DNA from 3 places in the Citrobacter sp. RHB25-C09 genome. Region 1 is predicted to be linked to each of the others. Evidence: predicted binding sites of a transcription regulator. Region 1 holds the regulator's gene; each other region holds the start of a gene.

What was found. Region 1 encodes CRP, which controls carbon source genes, mostly activating them, when cyclic AMP is high. Its sites were predicted from a motif close to ATGTGANNNNNNTCACAT; they were not measured.
Region 2: a site for CRP is predicted at 4,847-4,864, ahead of HVY19_RS17870 (glycine dehydrogenase). Genes of this name have one in related genera too.
Region 3: a site for CRP is predicted at 1,681-1,698, ahead of mlc (sugar metabolism global transcriptional regulator Mlc). Genes of this name have one in related genera too.

What each region holds. Positions count from the first base shown of each region.
Region 1 covers NZ_CP057483.1:376,826-384,760, reverse strand. Annotated here, with positions in the region: gene HVY19_RS01715 (phosphoribulokinase) at 1-508, shown strand, start outside; gene HVY19_RS01710 (OsmC family protein) at 604-1,008, opposite strand; gene crp (cAMP-activated global transcriptional regulator CRP) at 1,315-1,947, shown strand; gene HVY19_RS01700 (YccS/YhfK family putative transporter) at 1,999-4,086, shown strand; gene HVY19_RS01695 (aspartate aminotransferase family protein) at 4,105-5,325, opposite strand; gene pabA (aminodeoxychorismate synthase component 2) at 5,411-5,974, opposite strand; gene HVY19_RS01685 (putative adenosine monophosphate-protein transferase Fic) at 6,006-6,608, opposite strand; gene HVY19_RS01680 (YhfG family protein) at 6,598-6,765, opposite strand; gene ppiA (peptidylprolyl isomerase A) at 6,874-7,446, opposite strand; gene tsgA (MFS transporter TsgA) at 7,739-7,935, shown strand, end outside.
Region 2 covers NZ_CP057483.1:3,777,730-3,785,664, forward strand. Annotated here, with positions in the region: gene HVY19_RS17840 (DgaE family pyridoxal phosphate-dependent ammonia lyase) at 1-1,050, opposite strand, end outside; gene HVY19_RS17845 (amidohydrolase/deacetylase family metallohydrolase) at 1,034-2,167, opposite strand; gene HVY19_RS17850 (DUF4310 family protein) at 2,227-2,871, opposite strand; gene HVY19_RS17855 (DUF4311 domain-containing protein) at 2,883-3,659, opposite strand; gene HVY19_RS17860 (DUF4312 family protein) at 3,681-3,980, opposite strand; gene HVY19_RS17865 (SFCGS family glycine-rich protein) at 3,983-4,345, opposite strand; gene HVY19_RS17870 (glycine dehydrogenase) at 4,357-4,677, opposite strand; gene cybC (cytochrome b562) at 5,024-5,410, opposite strand; gene pmbA (metalloprotease PmbA) at 5,508-6,860, opposite strand; gene yjgA (ribosome biogenesis factor YjgA) at 6,954-7,505, shown strand; gene mpl (UDP-N-acetylmuramate:L-alanyl-gamma-D-glutamyl-meso-diaminopimelate ligase) at 7,604-7,935, opposite strand, start outside.
Region 3 covers NZ_CP057483.1:2,093,271-2,101,205, forward strand. Annotated here, with positions in the region: gene HVY19_RS09760 (MFS transporter) at 1-638, opposite strand, end outside; gene HVY19_RS09765 (LysR family transcriptional regulator) at 759-1,658, shown strand; gene mlc (sugar metabolism global transcriptional regulator Mlc) at 1,787-3,007, shown strand; gene bioD (dethiobiotin synthase) at 3,133-3,828, shown strand; gene clcB (voltage-gated ClC-type chloride channel ClcB) at 3,784-5,073, opposite strand; gene dmsD (Tat proofreading chaperone DmsD) at 5,086-5,700, opposite strand; gene HVY19_RS09790 (DUF1161 domain-containing protein) at 5,839-6,144, opposite strand; gene HVY19_RS09795 (YnfC family lipoprotein) at 6,262-6,960, shown strand; gene HVY19_RS09800 (DUF1283 family protein) at 7,039-7,380, opposite strand; gene HVY19_RS09805 (YnfA family protein) at 7,535-7,861, shown strand.

The sequences.
Region 1 (7,935 bases):
GGAGCCCACAGATGTGCTGTTCTATGAAGGGCTACACGGCGGCGTAGTGACGCCACAGCACGAAGTCGCAAGTCATGTGGATCTGCTGGTGGGCGTAGTGCCCATCGTTAACCTGGAGTGGATCCAAAAATTAATCCGCGACACGGGTGAACGCGGTCATTCCCGCGAAGCAGTGATGGACTCCGTGGTCCGGTCCATGGATGACTATATCAATTACATCACCCCACAGTTTTCCCGCACGCATATTAACTTCCAGCGCGTCCCTACGGTAGATACTTCCAACCCGTTCGCGGCGAGAGGTATTCCGTCACTGGATGAAAGCTTTGTCGTGATTCATTTTCGTAATCTTGAGGGGATCGATTTCCCCTGGCTGTTGGCGATGCTGCAGGGCTCATTCATTTCGCATATCAATACATTAGTGGTGCCGGGCGGCAAGATGGGGCTGGCAATGGAACTGATTATGCTGCCGCTGGTACAGCGACTGATGGAAGGCAAAAAAATCGAGTAAAGTGAGGTTTGCCGGATGGCGGCTACGCCTTATCCGGCCTACAAAACGACGCCTGCTGTAGGCCTGATAAGCGCAGCGCCATCAGGCACTGACCATTACGCCGCAATCACTTCATACGAATGGGTAATGTTGACGGCTTTTTCCAGCATCAGCGCCACAGAACAATACTTCTCCGCAGAGAGATCCACCGCACGTGCGACGGCGGCATCTTTCAGCTCATTGCCGGTCACAATAAAGTGCAGATTAATATGGGTGAACAGGCGTGGTGCTTCTTCACGACGTTCAGACGTCAGTTTGACTTCACAGTTGGTCACATCCTGACGGCCTTTCTGCAGGATAGAAACGACATCAATCGCGCTACATCCCCCCGCCGCCATCAGCACCATTTCCATCGGACTGGGGGCTTTGTCACCTGAATTACCGTCCATCAAAATCTGGTGCCCGGAAGCGGACTCCCCAAGGAAGGTTAAACCCTCAACCCATTTAACACGCGCTTGCATAATTTTTAACTCCAGTGCGTTAATTTTCCTTACAGATTACGCGCACATAACAATTCTCGCAACGGAAGGCGACCTGCGTCATGCTGAAGCGAGACACCAGGAGACACACGGCTAAAGCTATGCTAAAACAGTCAGGATGCTACAGTAATATATTGACGTACCACATGTATGCAGAGGACATCAATTTACAGGCTGAAGTTCGTTTTTGTCGGCCTCTTCCCAGGATTCGGGAAGCATTTTTTTGCAAACCCAGAGCAGCGACTTTTTCTGACTCTGGAGACAGCTTATAACAGAGGATAATCGCGCATGGTGCTTGGCAAACCGCAAACAGACCCGACTCTCGAATGGTTCTTGTCTCATTGCCACATTCATAAGTACCCGTCGAAGAGCACGCTGATTCACCAGGGTGAAAAAGCGGAAACGTTGTACTACATCGTTAAAGGCTCAGTGGCTGTGTTGATTAAAGATGAGGAAGGGAAAGAAATGATCCTTTCTTATCTGAATCAGGGTGATTTTATTGGCGAATTGGGCCTGTTTGAAGAAGGCCAGGAACGTAGCGCATGGGTACGTGCTAAAACAGCATGTGAAGTGGCTGAGATTTCCTACAAAAAATTCCGCCAGTTGATTCAGGTAAACCCGGATATTCTGATGCGCCTGTCTTCTCAGATGGCTCGTCGTCTGCAAGTTACATCTGAAAAAGTCGGTAACCTGGCTTTCCTCGACGTAACCGGTCGTATCGCCCAGACTCTGCTGAACCTGGCGAAACAACCAGATGCGATGACTCACCCGGATGGCATGCAGATCAAAATCACTCGCCAGGAGATTGGTCAAATCGTTGGCTGCTCTCGTGAAACCGTTGGTCGTATCCTGAAAATGCTGGAAGATCAGAATCTGATCTCCGCACACGGTAAGACTATCGTCGTTTACGGTACACGTTAATTCCGTCGAAACGGTGCGTTACTGTGTAGCGCGCCGTTTTTTGTTTTACCCATGTGGCGCAGACTGATTTATCACCCGGAGATCAACTACGCACTACGCCAAACGTTGGTGTTGTGTTTACCTGTGGGCATCGGGCTGTTCATTGGTCAGTTACATCTGGGCTTACTCTTTGCTCTCGTCCCCGCCTGCTGCAATATCGCCGGGCTCGACACTCCACATAAGCGCTTCTTCAAACGTCTGATCATTGGCGCATCGCTGTTTGCCGGATGCAGTCTGGTGATGCAACTGCTGTTGTTTCAGGACGTCCCCCTGCCGTTGATCCTGACCGGGCTAACGCTGACTCTCGGCGTCACGGCAGAGTTAAGCGCGCTCCACGCCAGGCTGCTTCCGGCGTCGCTGATCGCCGCGATTTTCACGCTGAGTCTGGCCGGGAATATGCCGGTCTGGGAACCACTGCTCATCTATGCCCTGGGCACCTTATGGTACGGATTGTTCAACTGGTTCTGGCTCTGGCTATGGCGTGAACAACCCCTACGTGAGTCGCTTAGCCTGCTATACCGTGAACTCGCCGATTATTGTGAAGCGAAATACAGCATGCTGACACAGCATACCGATCCGGAAAAAGCCCTGCCGCCGCTGCTGGCCCGGCAACAGAAAGCCGTCGATCTGATTACCCAGTGCTATCAGCAAATGCATATGCTTTCCGCGCATCGCAATAATGACTACAAGCGAATGCTGCGCGCATTTCAGGAAGCACTTGATCTGCAGGAGCATATCTCGGTCAGTCTGCATCAGCCGGAGGAGGTACAGAAGCTGGTCGAACGCAGCCATGCGGAACAGGTCATCCGCTGGAACGCGCAGGTTATCGCAGCCCGTCTGCGGGTGTTAGCCGATGATATTCTTTATCACCGTCTGCCAACGCGATTTTCCATGGAAAAGCAGCTTGGTGCTCTTGAGAAAATCGCTAATCAACATCCTGACAATCCGGTGGGACAGTTCTGTTACTGGCACTTTAGCCGTATCGCCAGGGTGCTGCGCACCCAACGCCCGCTGTATCCCCGCGATCTCATGGCCGATAAGCAGCGGCGTCTACCGCTGCTGCCCGCATTGAAAAACTACCTTTCGTTGAAATCGCCGGCGTTGCGTAATGCCGGGCGCATCAGCGTAATGTTAAGCGTTGCCAGCCTGATGGGAACCGCGCTGCATCTGCCGAAACCCTACTGGATACTGATGACGGTGTTGTTTGTTACCCAAAACGGTTACGGGGCAACGCGTGTACGTATTCTGCACCGCTGCGCTGGGACGCTGGTGGGGCTGATCGTAGCCGGCGCCACGCTGCACTTTCATATTCCGGAGGGGTATACGCTGTTGTTGATGCTGCTCATTACCCTGGTGAGTTATCTGACGATCCGCAAAAATTACGGCTGGGCAACGGTTGGGTTTACGGTGACGGCAGTATATACCCTGCAACTGCTGACGCTGGATGGCGAGCAGTTCATCATTCCTCGCTTTGTCGATACGATTATTGGCTGTCTGATCGCGTTTGGCGGCACCGTCTGGCTGTGGCCACAATGGCAGAGCGGCCTGCTGCGCAAAAATGCCCACGATGCGCTTGAGGCCGACCAGGAGGCCATTCGCCTGATCCTGAGTGACGATCCGCAGGCCACACCGCTGGCGTATCAGCGGATGCGAGTCAATCAGGCGCACAATACGCTATTTAACTCGCTGAACCAGGCCATGCAGGAGCCGGGCTTTAACAAACACTATCTGGACGATATGAAGCTATGGGTTACGCACAGCCAGTTTATCGTCGAGCACATTAATGCCATGACGACGCTGGCGCGCGAGCACACGATGCTGACTCCAGACCTGGCGAAGCGGTATCTGCAATCGTGTGAAATCGCGCTACAGCGCTGTCAGCAGAGGCTGGAGTATGACGGGCCGGGTAGTTCGGGAGATGTGAATATTCTGGAAGCACCGGAGATGCCGCCCCACGGCTCGTTAAGCACCCTGGAACAGCATCTACAACGGATTCTGGGACATCTGAACACCATGCACACAATATCCTCAGTGGCCTGGCGTCAACGCCCACATCATGGGATCTGGCTCAGTCGTCGACTACGGGATATGAAAAGTTAACGCAACGCCTTATCCGGCCTACAAACCTAAGACCTTCGCCACCGCCTGGGCAAAACGCGCCATCCCTTCATCGATATCCGCGTCATCCACCACCAGCGACGGAGCGAAACGCATCACATCCGGTCCAGCGTTAAGAACCATTACGCCCGCATCGGCTGCGGCATAGAGGAAATCACGCGCCCGACCTTTAAACTGCGGCTTCAACTCTGCACCAATCAGCAGGCCCATACCGCGAATATCGCTGAACACGTCATAATGTGCATCGATATCCTGTAAATGCTGGACGAATCTTTGCCGCTTCGCCACAACACCGTTCAGTACGTCCGCCGTATTGATAATATCAAATGCCGCCTCTGCCACCGCACAGGCCAGCGGATTACCGCCATACGTGGAGCCATGTGAACCGACGTGAAACGCCGAGGCAATGTCCTGCGTGGTCAGCACGGCACTAACCGGGAAGCCCCCGCCCAGCGCTTTGGCACTGGTGAGAATGTCCGGCGTTACGCCATAGTGCATATAGGCAAAGAGATCGCCAGTACGCCCCATCCCGCTTTGTACTTCATCAAACACCAGCAGCGCCTGATGCTGATTGCAGAGTTCGCGCAATCCTTGCAGGAATTCCGGCGTGGCGGCAAGCACACCGCCTTCTCCCTGCACCGGTTCAACCACCACCGCGCAGGTATGGTCATCCATCACCGCTTTCACTGCATGCAGGTCGTTGAATGGCACGTGTACAATATCCGCCGGTTTGGGTCCAAAGCCGTCCGAATACTTTGGCTGACCGCCCACGCTTACAGTAAACAACGAGCGACCATGGAAGGCGTTATGGAAGGCAATGATTTTTGTTTTGAATGGGCTGTGACGCACGCAGGCGTAATGACGCGCCAGCTTAAAGGCCGTTTCGTTCGCTTCGGTACCGGAGTTCATAAATAGCACGCGCTCGGCAAACGTGGCATCAATGATCTTTCGGCCCAGGCGCAGCGCCGGTTCGTTGGTGAAAACATTGCTGGTATGCCAGAGCGTTTCCCCCTGGGTTTTCAGCGCATCCACCAGCGCCGGATGGCAGTGCCCCAGCGCGGTTACGGCAATCCCCCCGGCGAAATCAATGTAATCTTTACCTTGCTGATCCCAGACCCGACTGCCCTTACCTTTCACCGGAATAAAATCTGCCGGTGCATAAACTGGCAGAATGACTTCATCGAAAGTTGCGCGAGTTACTGCCGTTTGTTCAGTTGCCATCTTATGATCATCCAGTTACGCATACATGAATGTGAAATTATAATCACAAAATATGCATAAAAAATCACTCAATAGCAACCATAAATCAGCGATTGAGGAAATTTGCCAGCAGTTGATGTCCCTGCTCACTGAGAATACTTTCCGGATGGAATTGCACGCCTTCCAGATCCCACTCTTTGTGGCGAATTCCCATAATTTCCTGCGTTTCGCTCCAGGCGGTGACCACTAAGTCGTCAGGAAGCGTCGCGGGGTCGATAATCAGCGAATGGTAGCGGGTGACGGTTAATGGATTGGCTAATCCCTGAAATACGCCCTGTCCGCGGTGGGTAATCGGTGATGTCTTTCCGTGCATAACACGCGCGGCACGAACAATGGTAGCCCCGAATGCCTGCGCCATCGCCTGATGCCCCAGACAGACACCGAGAATGGGCACTCGCCCGGCGTAGTGACGAATCACCGCCAGCGAAATACCAGCCTCGTCCGGCGTGCAAGGGCCGGGAGAGATTACGATTTTTGCTGGGTTCAGCGCATCGATTTGCGCCAGCGTCAGCTCGTCATTACGCTTAACCACGACCTCCGCACCCAGTTCGCAAAAGTACTGGTAGAGATTCCAGGTAAATGAATCGTAGTTGTCGATAAGCAGGATCATAGCGGCTCCGGAACCAAAGAACCGCGCTATTCTACTCAGTTTCCTCGGCTTCGCTTACCCCTTTACGAAATATCGCCTGTAATGCACTCAGATCCCCCATCGCCCCTTCCTGATTCGCCCGGTTCCAGTCATCTACGAGGATATCGCGCCAGTTCAGGAGATAACCAGCGTGGAGCGCCAACTGTTCGAAAAAGATCCGCTGCGCCATTCCACTGCCGAGGCGAAACGGGTGCAGCATATTAATTTCACAGTAGTAGTGCGCAAGGCGATCGACAAACTGAGGCTTCGGCAAGCCAACCAGATACTCCTCTTCTTCCAAATCCTGCATCAGAGCGTTGCCCTCTTTTTCGATATAAGCGAAGTGGCAGAATGGCGTATCTCCCTGATAAATATCCACTTCACGCAGTCGCCCCGCCCAGTCAAAGACGTCCTGGTAAAGTTGACGGTGGATAGCACACAGGTGGGGTAATCCCCGCTTTAGTGGGCCAAGTTCAATGGTTGCCGCACGCAGTGCCGTCAGTTCCCAGGCAGCCTGCGTCAGGCGCTCCAACTGGCGAATGCCCAATCGGTTACGCATAACGTTTAACCCCGGGTACAAATACGGATCGCGATCGTCGCCAATTTTATCGCTCATAGTGCCTCCGGAGTTCATCAAGACGCGCCAGCGCCTCTTCGGCACTCAACGTTACTAGCGGGCTATCGACCCCCTCAAGAAGGCGGCTGGCCTGAAAATTCGCGTTTCGCTGCTGTTCCCAGAGAAGGGATTTTTGCCTGTCGGTGAGTTTTTTCACTTTACGCCTCCCTGATTGATCCGTGTTTGCCACAAGTATAAGCAGCAAAACGCGGTTATGCAGGGAAGGTAAAACTGCGCGGACGAGAGGCGCCCGCGCGGGAAAGGGTTAGGGCAGAACTTTAGCGGAAAGGATAACTACCGGTTTTGAAGGAACATTCTGGTAAGGTCCAACGTCTTTTGTCGGAACCTGAGAGATTTTATCGGCAACGTCCATGCCTTTCACAACTTTACCAAATACGGCGTACCCGAAGTCGCGCTGACCGTGATCGAGGAACGCATTATCAGCCACGTTGATAAAGAACTGGCTGGTCGCACTGTCTTTGTCCGCTGTGCGGGCCATCGCGATGGTGCCGCGCGTGTTGCGCAGACCGTTATCCGCTTCGTTTTTAATTGGCGGATTCGGTTTCTTCTGCTGCATCTGCTCGGTGAAGCCGCCACCCTGAACCATAAAGCCCGGAATCACACGGTGAAACGTCGTGTTGTTGTAGAACCCACTGTTCACGTAATCGACAAAGTTTTTCACCGAAACGGGCGCTTTTTGGCTATTTAGTTCCAGTTCAATATTACCCGCAGAGGTGGTCAGCAGAATGTGCGGATCCCCTTTAGCTGCCAGCGCTGCGGGAGAGATAGCAGAAAGGGCGAAAACAGCTGCGACTGCCGCCAGAGTCGATTTGAGCATGAGATTTCCTTTACGAATGCAGTAACAAAAGCAAGTGAGATGATTCTAAAGAGCCTTCAGGAACAAGGCCATCCCTTTACCTAATTTTACCTGCCAGAAACATCTGTATCTTTTAAGACCTGATTTAACATGTGATATAGATCACACTAAAAAATGTAACACCACCAGAAATTACCAATAAACATTTAAATACATCACTAAAACGCCTAATATCTGCCCACTCTCCGCGCAGTAACGCGCTTTTCATTCTCATACACAGACGCATTCAAATGTGTTTCAAAACAGGCCAGTCATGACTAACAGCAATCGCATCAAGCTCACATGGATCAGCTTTCTCTCCTACGCACTTACCGGTGCGCTGGTAATCGTCACCGGGATGGTGATGGGAAACATCGCAGAATACTTTCAGTTGCCCGTTTCCAGTATGAGTAACACATTTACCTTCCTGAACGCCGGGATTTTGATCTCTATTTTCCTTAACGCCTGGCT
Region 2 (7,935 bases), 980 kb from region 1:
TACGCTGCGCACGTCGGCTTCAATAATCCCTTCGTTGGCTTTGTATCCACGGAAGTAAATCGCGTATTCACCCTGCTTGAGCGCTTCGACCAGTTCGCCGGTGGCAATGCCGGTAACCGCCTCATCAAATTTGATTTCCGCGCGGGCGATATCCCGTCCGGCGCTGTCCCAGACTACGCGAGCGCTCACGCCGTGAAGCTGATTCATCGCTTCGATAAATGGCGTCATTTTTTCGACCATCTCCGCGCCACTCTCTTTCTGAGCATTCAGGTAGAGTTCGATGGCGCAGGTCAGACCGAGGATCCCCTCTTTACCAACCTTCATTGCCCGGCCAATACCGGCCGTCTGGCGTTTCACCCACTCAACGTACTGCGTTTTGCCGATCACCAGCCCGCTTGTCGGCCCTTCGATGGCCTTCGCCCCGCTGTAAATCACCAGGTCCGCACCGGCACGGTAATAGCACTGCAAATCTTCTTCCGCTGCCGCATCGACGATCAGCGGCAGGTTGTGTTTCCGCGCGACCACGACCGCTTGCTCGACGCTGAGCATGCTTTTCTGTACGCAGTGGTGAGATTTGATGTAGAGGATCGCCGCCGTACGCGGGGTGATCGCCGCCGCCAGTTGAGCAGCAGAACATTCGTTCGCGTAGCCCGCTTCCACCAGCTTACCGCCGCCCAGCGCCACCATCGTGCCGACCGGCGCGCCAAAATTGACGTTATGGCCCTTCGGCAGCACGATTTCGTTATTATCAATTGGCGTAACGTGCAGATTTTCCAGCAGCCAGTCGCTGTCCTGAACCAGCACGGCGGCAACCGACTGGGCGATGCCCGCAGAGGCACACGAGACAACCGTTGCCCCTTCCACATCCAGTAACTTCGCAATGTATTCTCCGGTTTTATTGACCAGATCTTTCATCTCGAAATACTGATTCATTCCGGCCATCGCCGCCTCTACCACTTCCGGACGCGGCGTGGAAACGCCCAGCGCCGTCATGCGGCCGGAGGTGTTGATGACTTGTTTCAGGTGGTATTTCTCAAAAATCGAAGGCATGTTCCGCGCTCCCTTGTTCGGTCATGTAGCCCTTGCCCGCGCGAATCGCAGCAAGCGGCACCAGCAGTTTCTCAGCCTGCAGGCTGTCATTTTCAGCATCCACCAGCACGGAGGGCTGGCGCTTAAGCGTAAAGAGGGTGAAATCGGCGTCCAGACCCGGCTGGAGGCGACCTTTGGTTTTCAGGTTCAGACCGTCGGCGGCATTGGCCGTCACGCACTCAATAACCTGTGGCAGTGACATGCCGATGGCGAGGAATTTCGACATAACATTCGCCAGAGAATGAACCGGACCGCTAATCCGGTTACGGCAATAGATATCTGAGCTGATGGTGTGCGGCAGAATGCCTAAGCCGATCGCGCGTTTCGCCACCGCAAAGCTCAGGCTGGCGGTGCCATGCCCAACATCAAGACGGACGCCACGCTGAATCGCCCGGGTTACTGACGCACGCAGTTCACCTTCCGGCGTCAAAATGCGGTTGGGTTTACCGTTGAAACAGTGGGTGATGATATCGCCCGCACTCAGACGCTCTGCAATCTCATCCAGATCCGGCGGGTTATTGCCGATGTGGACCATCAACGGCAAATCGCCATTCTCTTTCTGCATCGCTTTAGCGCGATCCAGCGGCGTAATGCCGTTTTCGCCGACCACGCTGCTGCTCATGCGCGCCTTCAGGCCAACGATGAAATCCGGGTGGCGTTGAACCGCCTGCTTCACCGCATCGGCATCAATATTGGCCATGTTGGCCAGCTCGTTTTGTGCAATCAGTCCGACGCGGGAAATGTTGAGCAGCGCGTAAACCTCGGTTGCTGCGTCATGCGTGAGGGTGTAGAAATCGTCAATATCATCAGCACCCGTGCTGCCTGCATCGACGACGGTAGTGACGCCCGTGGCAATCCCCACGCTGTCCGGTTCGTCATGATAAATCGGAGATTTCGGGTAGCAGTGAACGTGCGAATCTATCCACCCTGCACTGACGAAAATCTCACCCTGCAAATCCACGGTTTTCACTGCAGGACCGTTGATTTCGCCCAGCGCGGCAATTTTGCCGTCCTGAACTGCGATATCACAGACCGTGTCGTCAACCAGACGCGCGCGGCGCAGGAGTAAATCAAACATGTCTCTCTCCTTTTGCCGGATGGCGGCATAACCGCCTTATCCGGCCTACAAAGTTGCAGTTAGCTAATCGCGATCGGGAAAATAGACCCTAAAATCATTGCCCCAAGGATCGCGCCACCGGTGATCGGTTTCTGCCAGAGATAAAACAACAGAGCGCCCACCAGAGAACCGATCCCGATTGGAATAGACGCGGTCATCGCGCTGAGGATAATCAACGGACCGAGGAAGCGACCGGAAGCGTTACCGGCCCCCATCATCACATCCGCCCCATAGGTTGAGTCGCTCTGGTTGATGGTGAACTTACGCGCCAGAATGATGATGTAACCAATCAGCAGACCAATGCCCAGCCCCGTTGCCAGCGCGGCGATAAAGTTTTCGACCGGGAAAATGATGCCCGCACCCAACAGCAGTGCCGGAACGCCTAAGCCCACGCCGGTCTGAATGGCGCCGCCGATATCCAGAATTCCCACCAGGGAACCTTCAATGATGCGGGCAAACAGGAAGCTCGCGCCAAACGCCGCTACTGCGCCGTAGGAGCCGGTATCAATTCCCGCTTTCAGCATAGCCACGAAGGCCACTTCGTTGAACGCGCCGATCCCATACAGGTAGTACATGTGCGTCCCGGCAAATACACCGGAAGAGAGCAGGCCAACGAAGATCGGGAACGACCAGTCGGCAAACCAAAAACCTTTATTCTGTTCCATTGTGGCCTCCGTTATTTGCCGCTAAGCGAGTTGTGGATCAGTTCGAGCCAGTTCGGCACGATCATGTGGAAGGATTCGATCATCTTCATGTCGAAGCCACGGAAGAAGCCGCTCAGGACAAACAGCAGAACAATGGCGACCATCATTACTTTGGTTACATGGTTCCAGCCGCTTTCCTCAACGCCTTTACCGATCAGGATACCCAGAACCAGACCCGGTACGGCGTTCCCCATAATCAGCTGCGCTGCGCCGCCGAATACGGTCGCCCAGAAGCCTGATTTCTTACCGGCGTCGATGGCCGCCAGCCAGAAGATCACTGGCATCACGGTGTTCACCAACAGGTTTGCAGCCGGCACCAGTACTTTAACGGCGGTGACCTGCAATGCTTCCGGTACGGAAGAGGCGGTGAGGTTAAGGAAGGTGACGACGATCATGCCGATAACGCCGCAGGCAATCGCCATTTTTTTCGGGTCATGCAGCGTTTCGCCGACATTTCGGTTTTTGAGCATCAGCGCTGCGGCACCCCAGTTAGGGATAATGCGGTGATCAACGTCCTGGGTAAATGAACCTGCTGCAACGGAAGAAGCCCAGGCGTTGAAGAAGAATCCCAGACCAAACGAGAAGTGAGAAGCCGGATCCCCTTCGCAGGAATTCAGTTCTCCCAGAGTACGAAACGCGCCCATCCCCTGTGTGGTAGGCGCATGAAACATGCGTGCAGCCCCAGCACCCACACCTACGCCGACAAGGGCACCGATGATGAGCGATTTTATTAAAATTATCAGGAACATAGTTAGCCTTCTTTAAAAGAATCAGCGTTGCGAGACAAAATCCACCTTCTCCAGATTGATGGCTGTCACGTTGACGGTCACATCCAGCTCCACGCTGTAAGTGTGTCTTTCCCGGCGCAGAAAGAAGAACAGAAAGGCTTCTTTACGCACCGTTTCACGCGCATGAACAACCTGCACATCCTGTGGCTCAATACGCAGTAAAATATGCGGCGATGCTTTCATCACCGCAGCCTGAACGTGGTTCAGGGCATCGGCAAAGGCGCGCGCTTTGGCTTCGCCTTTACCTGTGACTCTCACCGTGGTGGTGAATTGTTCTTTCATGTTTAAGCGCCGTACTTCTTCTGCCACGCCTGAACCAGACGTTCGCCGAGCTCTTCTTTATCCATAAAGCCGAAACCCAGCACATTGCAGCCTTCGTTTATCGCCGTTACGCCTTCGTCCACCGAGCGCATACCGTATTTCGCTTTGTAGCCGTGTTTGTTTTGCGCGGTGATTGCCCCCGCGCCGCCGCTGCCGCAAAAGGAGATGCCAAAGGTGGCATTTTCCGCCTTCATCACGTCGCCCAGTTTCATGTCAGCCGCAACGCCCGGTACGACGACCGCACGTCCGCCCGCTTTTTCCACGCCTGCTGCCACTTTCTGGCCTTTACCCAGACGATCGCCAATCACAACGGTAATTTGTTCCATCTTTTTGCTCCTTAAAGGTTGTCTTTCGCGACTTCAAAGTGGACTGACAGCAGCCAGGCCTCTTCTTCAGGAAGATTGCCAAATGCTGCGACCACGTCGCGGGCAAGCGCCATTGACTCGGCTGAAATTTCATCAAATAAGCTGGCTTCCACTTCCGGCAAAGGCTCGCCGGTCACTGACCGGTGCGCCATGGCGCGAACATGAGACGTCAGCATTTGTTCCTGTACGGCGTTGGGGATGATGTGGTGGTTACGCAAGAGGGCATAAATCTGTGCCAGCATGCGATCGGCCAGTTCTGCGGTTTGCGTCACCCGATCTCCCGTGTCGTTCATTACTGCTCCGTTATTCACTCGTCTTACCCCGTTAATGGCTCTGAGTTAAAACTAGCGGCGGGGGTAAAAAGTTTGTAGCGAGTTGTTTTCCACTTCGAAGTGGAAAGGCGAGGGGCAATAGTGATCTGCTCCACAGAAATTGGGCTTTTGACGATTTAGCGCGGCTTAAATGTGATGAGCATCACAAAATGTAGTGAAAACAGAGCAAGGGAAACGGACGATGAAGGTGCTGTGAAAATGTGAAACTGTGATGAATATGACGTTTACTCAGCGGAGATGAAGACTGCCGGATGGCGACGCGAGCGTCTTATCCGGCCTACGTCGTCTGCAGGCCGGAACGTGTAAATTAACGATACTTCTTGTGATACGCGTTACGGGTGGTTTTGAACTCTTCCGCAGCGGCTTTAGCTTCGGTGACTTTGCCTTCGTTCGCCAGCTTCAGCGCGCCGTCGATCTGCCCTACCAGCTCATCGAAGCCGTGACGATAGTCTTTCATTTCAGGCGCATCAGCGGCTTTGCTTTCCAGCTTCGGCGGCGTGGCTTTTTGCGCATCCAGCGCGGCGGCACGCATTTTGGTTAACGCATCTTTTACTTCGGTCGCGTTATCCGCTTTCTCAACGACTTTAAGGTTGTCGTTGAGGATTTCCATATTGTCTTCCAGATCGGCGGCAAAAGCCGAAGATCCAAGCGCCAGCGTTGATACTGCGATGATTGCTAACAGGTGTTTACGCATTGCTTACTTCCTTTTTTTATTATTCAACAATGACTTCTCATACTCTGAATACTTCGCGTTGCAGGCAATAGACCTGAGACGCGAAGTATGACGGGTATTATTGGCCGGCGATTTTCATCTCCGGTAACAGCACCGAACCACACTGTATATTGCTGCGTGTTTCAATATCGTTACCAATTGTCACAATATTGCGCCACATCTCTTTTAAATTTCCAGCAATGGTGATTTCGCTCACAGGATACTGAATTTCACCGTTTTCTACCCAGAAACCGGCCGCGCCACGGGAATAATCGCCGGTGATGCCGCTTACCCCCTGTCCCATCAGTTCCGTGACCACCAGGCCCGTGCCCATCTCTTTAAGCATCTGCTCGAAGCTCAGCCCCTGGCCGGCAATGCGCCAGTTATGAATACCGCCCGCGTGTCCGGTGCTTTTCAGCCCCAGCTTGCGCGCGGAATAGTTGGTCAGCAGCCACTGGGTCAGTACACCATCTTTGATAATGTCGCGACGTTCGGTACGCACGCCTTCACTGTCGAACGGTGAAGATGCCAGCCCTTTGAGCAGGTGCGGATGTTCTTCGATAGTCAGCCATTCCGGGAGGATTTGTTTACCCAGCGAGTCCAGCAGGAAAGTGGATTTGCGATAGACCGAACCGCCCGCAATCGCGCCAACCAGATGACCAAACAGCCCGGTTGCGACTTCATTGGCAAAAATTACCGGCGCTTTCATGGTCGACAATTTACGCGGCGAGAGACGGGATAACGTGCGGCGCGCACAGTCGGCACCGACCCATTCCGGCGTTTTTAGATCGCCTAACGCACGGCCAATGGTGTAAGCATAATCGCGTTCCATATCGCCGTTTTCTTCGGCAATCACGCAGCTGGAGAGCGAATGACGCGTTGAGCAATAGCCCTGCAGCATCCCGTGGCTGTTGCCAAACACCTTAATGCCGTAGTGGCTGTTAAAACTGCCGCCTTCGGTGTTAGTGATGCGCTTGTCTGCCTGCAACGCGGCCTGTTCTGCCCGCGCGGCCAGTTCGATGGCCTCGTCAGGGGAGACTTCCGCCGGGTGGAACAGATCCAGATCCGGGGCGTCAAAGGCCAGCAGGTCTTTATCCGCCACGCCCGCGCAGGGATCCGGTGAGGTGTAGCGTGCGATATCCAACGCTGCCTGTACGGTACGGGCGATCGCCTGCGGACTTAAATCCGTGGAGGACGCACTGCCTTTGCGGTTCTGGTGATAAACGGTGATGCCCAACGCACCATCGCTATTGAATTCGACGTTCTCCACTTCACCGTAACGGGTGCTTACGCTGATGCCGGTGGTCTTGCTGACGGCGACTTCCGCCCCGTCTGATTTGCCTGAGGCTAACTCCAGCGCGGTGGAGACGGCTTCTTCAAGAAGCTTACGCTGCGCTTCAACTTGTGAGATTACTTTCATCGCAAATGCCATACTGTAGAGAGTTTCTCTGAAGTCTAACAGAGAACCGTTTTTCAGTGCGCATCTTAACTGGTAACATTAGCCTCTTTTTTTAAGGAGCCTGAAATGACAAAGCAGCCCGAAGACTGGCTCGACGACGTTCCCGGTGATGACATCGAAGACGAAGACGATGAAATTATCTGGGTCAGCAAAAGTGAAATTAAACGCGATGCCGAAGAGTTAAAACGCCTGGGCGCGGAACTGGTGGATTTGGGGAAAAACGCGCTGGATAAAATCCCGCTCGACCCTGACCTGCGTGCCGCCATTGAACTGGCGCAGCGTATCAAAATGGAAGGACGCCGCCGCCAGCTCCAGTTGATTGGCAAGATGCTGCGTCAGCGTGACGTGGAGCCGATTCGCCAGGCGCTGGACAAGCTAAAAAACCGCCACAACCAGCAGGTGGTGCTGTTCCATAAGCTTGAGCAACTGCGTGATCGTCTGGTCGATGAGGGTGACGATGCGGTCGCGGAAGTGCTGGCTTTGTGGCCAAACGCCGACCGTCAGCAGTTACGGTCTTTGATCCGCAACGCGAAGAAAGAGAAAGAAGGGAATAAGCCGCCGAAATCAGCGCGACAGATCTTCCAGTATCTGCGAGAGCTGGCGGAGAACGAAGCGTAATTCCGCACGGAGAGAGTGCCGGATGGCGGCATAAATGCCTTATCCGGCCTACAGACAATACGTAGGCCCGGTAAGCGTCAGCGCCACCGGGCATTTTTTTACTCTTCTACAGCTTTCGCTTTCTTCGCCAGACCATCCAGCAGCTTCTGGTGAATTCCACCAAACCCGCCGTTGCTCATCACCAGAATGTGATCTCCCGGCTGGGCTGATTTCACCACCATCTCCGCCAGCACATCCACATCGCCACTCCAGTGAGCAGGCTGAATGCAGGCTTCGGCAACTTCCGCGACCTGCCATGAAATATTCTGCGGTTGCAGCAGATACACTTCATCCGCCCGCCCTAATGATGGCGCCAGATCGTCTTTGCACAGCCCCATTTTCATGGTGTTAGAACGTGGTTCCAGCACCGCGAGAATACGCGCCGTACCAC
Region 3 (7,935 bases), 1.7 Mb from region 1:
TCCGGCAGGATCTTCCAGAACATTAATGCTGACGCGAGGGCAAAACAGCCAATGGCCGCCAGCGCAATTCGCCAGTTAAAGAAGTCGGTAAACACACCGCTAAGCAGACGCCCACTCATCCCGCCGATGGAGTTACCGCTGATATAGAGGCCCATCGAAAACGCCACGAAGCTTGGGTGAATCTCTTCACTAAGATAGGTCATCCCGACAGCCGCAACGCCGCTCAACGAGAGGCCGATCAGGGCGCGCATGATAAGGATGCCATGCCAACTGGTCATCATCGTCGAGAGCAAAGTGCAGGTGGAGGCGAGCAGAAGTGCAGTCACCATGACGGGCTTTCGCCCAATCGCATCGGAAAGCGGCCCGGTGAAAAGTAAGCCGACGGCCAGCATGCCGGTAGAGATGGAAAGTGAAATACTGCTGCTGGCCGGCGAAACGCCAAACTCATGGGATAAGACGGGAAGAATCGGCTGTACACAGTACAGCAGCGCGAAGGTAGCAAGTCCTGCGGAAAAGAGGGCTAGCGTGACGCGCATAAACGATGACGTACCGCGCTGAATAAACTGAACTGGCTGAGAAACGGTTTGCTGCTCAATGTCGCCTGCCGGGGCATCACTGACGGTAGTCGTACGGCTCACTTGAAATCCTTGCTTAACAACCCGCGTTTTAAAGGTCCGGGCGTAACCCTATTGCACAGAGTAGGAAAAACCCATTATTCTGTCTAATATATTAATAGTCTCAAATAATATCTTAAATATATGAATATAGAATTGCGTCATCTACGCTATTTTGTTGCGGTGGCAGAAGAGCTGCATTTTGGTCGCGCAGCCGCGCGTTTGAATATTTCGCAGCCGCCGTTGAGTCAACAAATCCAGGCGCTGGAACAGGAAATTGGTGCAAGGCTTCTGGCGCGTACTAACCGCAGCGTGGCATTAACGGCGGCCGGAAAGCAGTTCCTCGCCGACAGCCGGCAAATTCTGGGGCTGGTCACCGATGCCGCCGCCCGCGCTGAACGACTTCACCAGGGCGAGGCCGGAGAATTACGCATCGGCTTCACCTCATCAGCGCCGTTTATCAAAGCCGTTTCCGACACGCTGTCGCTTTTTCGTCAGGATTACCCGGACGTTCATCTGCAAACTCGTGAAATGAACACCCGCGAGCAGCTTGCACCGCTCAGCGAAGGGGCGTTGGATGTTGGACTGCTGCGTAATACGCTGTTGCCGGAAGCGCTTAACCATGAGCTGATCTTGCGCGAGCCGCTGATGGCGATGATCCCCCGGGACCACCGACTTGCGCAAAAGCCGGTGGTGTCACTTGCCGAACTAGCGCATGAGCCCTTCGTCTTTTTTGATCCTCACGTTGGGACGGGCTTATACGACGATATTCTTGGCATGATGCGTCGTTACCATCTGACGCCGGTTATCACGCAGGAGGTCGGAGAGGCGATGACGATCATTGGTCTCGTGGCGGCAGGACTTGGCGTATCCATTCTTCCGGCCTCGTTTAAAAAAGTTCAGGTCGACGAAATGTGTTGGGTTCCCATCGCGGAAAAAGAGGCTGTATCCGAAATGTGGCTGGTATGGTCCAGGCATCACGAACAGAGCCAGGCGGCAATCCGTTTTCGTCAACAGCTCATTCAGGCGGTGAGGGACGCTTAAATTAATTTAATAATCACTTAAAATGTGCAGTAAATCACACGGCTAAGTAAAAAGTTGACGCCGTGTATTGAAGTCATTCACCATAACCCACAGATTATTTCGGAGCGCGAAAATAAAGGGAGTAAGAGGTGGTTGCTGATATTCAGCCTGGACATATCGATCAAATAAAGCAGACCAATGCTGGCGCGGTTTATCGCCTGATTGATCAGCTTGGGCCGGTATCACGTATTGATCTGTCTCGTCTTGCACAATTGGCGCCCGCCAGTATTACCAAGATTGTTCGCGAAATGCTTGAGGCGCACCTGGTTCAGGAACTGGAAATTAAAGAAGCGGGGAGCCGTGGGCGTCCGGCTGTCGGCCTGGTGGTCGAAACTGAGGCCTGGCATTACTTATCCTTGCGCATTAGTCGTGGGGAAATCTTTCTCGCTCTGCGCGATCTGAGCAGCAAACAGGTCGTGGAGGAGTGCCTTGAACTTCCGTTGCATGACGATATGCCACTGCTTGACCGCATTCTTGTGTTGGTCGATCAATTCTTTATTCGCCATCAGCAAAAGCTTGAACGTCTAACTTCCATTGCCATTACCATGCCGGGCATTATTGATACTGAAAATGGTATCGTCCATCGGATGCCGTTTTATGATGATGTCAAAGAGATGCCGCTCGGCGAAGCGCTGGAGCAGCATACTGGCGTACCGGTTTATATCCAGCATGACATCAGCGCCTGGACAATGGCTGAAGCGATGTTCGGGGCTTCCCGGGGGGCTCGCGATGTCATCCAGGTGGTTATCGATCATAACGTTGGTGCCGGGGTGATCACCGACGGTCATTTATTGCATGCAGGCAGCAGCAGCCTGGTGGAGATTGGTCACACTCAGGTAGATCCTTACGGTAAACGCTGTTACTGCGGAAACCACGGTTGCCTGGAAACGATCGCCAGCGTTGAGAGTATCCTGGAACTGGCGCAACTGCGACTCGGGCAGTCGATGAGCTCTTCGCTTCATGGACAGCCGCTAACGGTCGATTCTCTGTGCCAGGCCGCGTTAGCGGGCGATCTGCTGGCAAAGGATATTATCACCGGGGTCGGTACGCACGTTGGGCGCATTCTGGCCATTATGGTGAATTTGTTCAACCCGCAAAAAATACTGATTGGTTCCCCGCTCAGTAAAGCCGCCGATGTGCTGTTTCCCGCCATTGCAGACAGCATTCGTCAGCAGGCGCTGCCTGCCTATAGCAAAAATATGGTCGTGGAAAGTACACAGTTTTCTAATCAAGGAACGATGGCGGGTGCCGCGTTAGTAAAAGACGCGATGTATAACGGTTCTTTGTTGATCCGTCTATTACAGGGGTAACATTTTTTCATTGTTCTACCAAAATTTGCGCTAACGCAAGCTGACTCCACCTGGCATACCTTAGACTTTCTCCACTGTATTATTTTCCTGACTTATATTTTCGTAGCATAACGGTGGAGTTAGTGATGCTGAAGCGTTTCTTTATTACAGGTACAGACACTTCTGTGGGGAAAACGGTGGTTTCCCGCGCATTACTACAAGCGTTAGCGTCAGGTGGTAAGAGCGTAGCCGGTTACAAACCCGTCGCGAAAGGAAGCAAAGAGACGCCAGAAGGTCTGCGCAACAAAGATGCGTTGGTACTGCAAAGCGTATCGACGCTGGAGTTACCTTACGAAGCCGTCAATCCCATCGCTTTTAGCGAAGACGAAAGCAGCGTCGCCCATAGTTGTCCCATCAATTACACGTTGATTTCCAAAGGGCTGGCTAGCCTGACGGACAAAGTCGATCACGTGGTGGTGGAAGGTACTGGCGGCTGGCGGAGTCTGATGAACGACCTGCGCCCGCTGTCAGAATGGGTGGTGCAGGAACAGCTACCGGTTTTGATGGTGGTGGGGATTCAGGAAGGCTGCATTAATCATGCGCTATTAACCGCACAAGCCATCGCCAATGACGGCCTGCCTCTGATTGGCTGGGTCGCTAACAGGATTAATCCAGGGCTGGCGCATTACGCTGAAATTATCGATGTGCTGGGGAAAAAAATTCCTGCGCCATTAATCGGCGAGTTGCCTTATCTACCGCGCGCCGAGCAGCGTGAACTGGGGCAATATATTCGCCTGTCAATGCTCGGCAGTGTGTTGTCGGTAGATCGAGTCCTGGCGTAACGTCCTCGCCAGAACCGACGCCAGCACACAGGCAATCAATAAGCCGGGGAGCAGTCGATACTCTCCGGTCATTTCACAAATCATCAGGCTGGACATCACCGGGGCATGCGTTGTGGCCGCAAGCAGTGTCGCCATTCCCGTCAGACCAAGTAGCAATGTAAGCTCATCCGTTCCAGGAAACCAGATCCCCCAGATACGCCCCAGAATCATTCCCAGTGAGAGGCCAATAAACAGCGTTGGCGTAAATACACCGCCCGGTGCGCCGGATCCGCTGCTGGCGAGGACGGCTAACAGTTTACAAAGAAAAATACCGGTGATGACCAGCAGCAGAGGCGGAGAAAGTAAAAAGGATTGCACCACGCTGTAACCATTTCCCCACACCGTCGGGGTGAGCAGCGAAAGCAGACCAACAATCAGTCCCCCCAGCGCAAGTTGCCATGGCGGGGTGAGTTTGAGCCGTAGAAAGGCAAGATGGCTGGTGGACATCAGTCCGATTAGCAAAGGGCCGCATAGTCCCGCAAGCACACCGGTGACCAGGATCAAACCGTATTCAAGACTCTGTAATTCCAGCGAAAGATGAACCGTGTACAGCAACGAACTTCCGCCGCCGAGAAAATGCGTGGCGACCAGCGCAACAATGGCGGAAATGACTACCGGTCCGAGCGACGCCAGCATCAGCGTGCCAAAGAGAATTTCTGCAATAAACAGCGTGCCCGCCAGCGGTGCATGGTAAGCGCTGGCCATTCCTGCCGCCGCGCCGCAGGCGATCCACAACCTCCACTCGTCACGAGGAGTAAACCTGCGCGCAAGACAGGAAGCCGCCAGCGCCGCCAGTAAAATCATCGCTCCTTCACGACCAATGGCGCTACCGCTGGCGACCACGAATAAAGAGGCAAGGGACTTAATCAGGCTGGCGCCATAATCAAACTGACCGTCGCTGCGTACGGCTTCCATATAATCTGTGGAGGCATGCGAACGTTGTTGGTGTCGCTTTTGCCAACCCCATAACATCAAACCTGCAGCCAGTCCGCCCAGCATTGGGGTCAGGACTCTCCGCCAGGGAGAAAGCCCCGTTGCGGCGTTGACCAGGCTTCCGGTGTCATTACTCAGGAATACCCATTCCAGCAACAGCATGGCGTGACGGAACGCAGAGACAGCAACCGCGGCTAACACGCCGATCATGACCGCAATGAGCAGACGGCGAAGTAATAAATGGAGATCGGGCCAGGGATGAAGTCGATGCATCGTCATCGACAGTCAACGGAATAGCTTTTTGTCGGCGACAGGAAGCGTTAACGCAGATTGCCACTGGCCGAGAGTCAGTCGTGCAAGCTCGCCTAATGCCTGGTAAAACGGATGTCCGGCATTTTGGGTAAATACGTCCATAAAGCGCGAGGACCAGGGAAAAAGATGCCAGGCCAATAGCTCCTCACACTGGCGGTGGCGACCGTTTTCCGCCAACCAGGCAGCCTGCAGTAGCAGAGAGCCGAAATGATCTTCAGGTTCGTTTTGCGCCACGACAAAGTGAATATCGTTTTCCCGCATCCACTGCCGCAGCGAAAGTGTCGATTCTCCAAAAAGGACGTTTTCGCGATCCAGCCACACTGAACCCCACGGCGGAGATGGCAATGCGTATGGCCCAACAAACAGACGCTGCCAGACCTGAGTCAGTGGTTCGTTACCTTCACGCTGGAATAATGCGCGAAGTGGCGTCAGTTGTTCCTGCGGCAGCGGCCATTGCGCTGTCCAGTCGCTGTTTGTGAGGGCTGACACCAACGGTGTGGCCTGTTCACTCTGCGGGGAAAAATAAAACAGCGCGCCCAGCACGCGTGCAGTCATGGCAAAATCTTTCTGTTGCGTTATTCCAGTCATCAAAAGCATCCACAGACAAGGTGTGTGTTGCACTATACCGTGCGTAGCAGGCGTGAGTTTACCTGCAAAGGCGGGCCGGTTATTAATCCATATCAAAATGAAGTTACCCTCCGGGAAGGAGGGTAACAAATGTCGGGCTTATTGCGGTTCGTTGGCTGCCCCGTCATGGGAGGGTGTAGTGCTTGCCGGTGCATTACCGCTACTGGTTCGGGTATAAAGAATTTTATGCGTATCGTTAGCACAGTGGCCAACAACCTGCGAGTCGGGTTGGTCAGCTTGATCGTTGGGAACAATGTTCAGGGAGAAATTCGCTTCCGGAACACCGTTGTTGATAATGCGCTGCTGAATGTCGCTTTTGATACGTTCACATGAATCGGGTGCTGCCAGTACTACGGGTGAAGCAAAGAGCAGCAGACAAGCAAGCGTTCCTTTGGTCATTTTCATGGTCAGCTCCTTTTGTGATATGCGTAGAAATAAGCATAGCAAATGTAGTGTAAACAACTGTATTTGCTAAAATGATTGGGAATCGTCCTTAATTATGGGAAATATGTGAAAAACCAGATCCTTCTTTTTGCTTTCGGCCTGGCGCTGGCGGGGTGCGATAACAGCGCAATCCCGCTCTCCTTTACGCCGGAGATGGCCAGCTTTTCTAATGAATTTGATTTTGATCCATTACGCGGCCCGGTGAAAGATTTCAGCCAGACGTTGCTCAATGAGAAAGGTGAAGTGGCGAAGCGCGTCAATGGCACTCTTTCTGAGGAGGGTTGTTTCGACACGCTGGAACTGCACGATCTCGAAAACAACACCGGTGTCGCGTTGGTACTGGATGCAAATTACTATCGCGATGCGGAAACGCTGGAAAAAAAGGTGCGCTTGCAGGGGAAATGCCAACTGGCAGAATTACCGTCCGCAGGGGTGACCTGGGATACTGACGATAATGGCTTTGTCATCTCCGCAAACGGTAAAGAGATGAAAGTCCAGTATCGCTATGATGCAGAAGGGTACCCGTTGGGCAAAACGACAGTCAGTAAAGATCGTACGTTATCGGTCAGTGCAAAACCTTCGCCCGATCCACGCAAAAAACTGGACTACACGGCGGTCAGTATGTTGAACGATCATCCGCTGGGTAATGTAAAACAGTCTTGTGAATACGATCGTCACGCCAATCCTACGGATTGCACACTTGTCATTGTCGATCAAAGCGTTAAGCCGCCGGTTGAGCGCTTTTATACCATTAAAAATACGATTGATTACTACTGAAGATACGACCGCGCAGCACTAACGGCGCGGTATGTTTAATCCAACGAGGACGGGGGTATTCTGTTCGCCAAAAACAGGTTATGGGGCAATAACCCGACCAGTACGGCGATCCAGACAGCGCAGCGTATTGGGTTCCCAGTACGCATTCAGGTTGCTGCTTTTCTCACAATTATCGCGATTGTCGAAGGCGGCATCGGCTTTATCCCACTCTTTTTCAGTGCGCGTATTCACTTTTTTACGCAGACTGCGAGTATCATCCCACTGTTCCTTTTCCATTGCCGCATGCTGGCGGCTTTGGGCGCTATCACCCGACTCAATGACCAGTCTGCTGGTTTCTGCCTGAGCAGAAGCGGTGTACACGACGGCACCAAGCAGCAGCATTGCCGTCAGGCACAGGCGTTTGCTAAGTGTAATGTTCATGGCAAATTCCTTTCAAAATTGGGGTAAAAAAGCGTCACTGCGCGATAAATATTACACCATTCCCGGGTCCGGGAATACCCGGCGGAAGGATATGGATAAGATCTGTGCGTTTTGACGTATCATGTCAGATATCGAAAATGACTAACTGATTGTTATGATTAAAACCACGCTTCTTTTCTTCGCTACAGCGCTGTGTGAAATTGTTGGCTGCTTTCTTCCGTGGCTATGGTTAAAGCGCGGCGCAACAATTTGGTTGCTGTTTCCAGCCGCTCTCGCCTTAGCGCTTTTTGTCTGGTTGCTAACGCTACATCCTGCTGCCAGCGGTCGGGTCTATGCGGCTTATGGCGGCGTTTACGTCTGCACTGCATTGTTATGGCTGCGCGTGGTGGATGGGGTAAAACTTAGTCTCTACGATTGGTCAGGTGCGCTTATTGCGCTGTGTGGAATGCTTATTATCGTGGCAGGATGGGGGCGGACGTAATAATTTCTTTTTGTGAACAATGGGTGATTTTTTGATCGTCATACTTGTATGGTAGTTATATTGTGAATAAATTT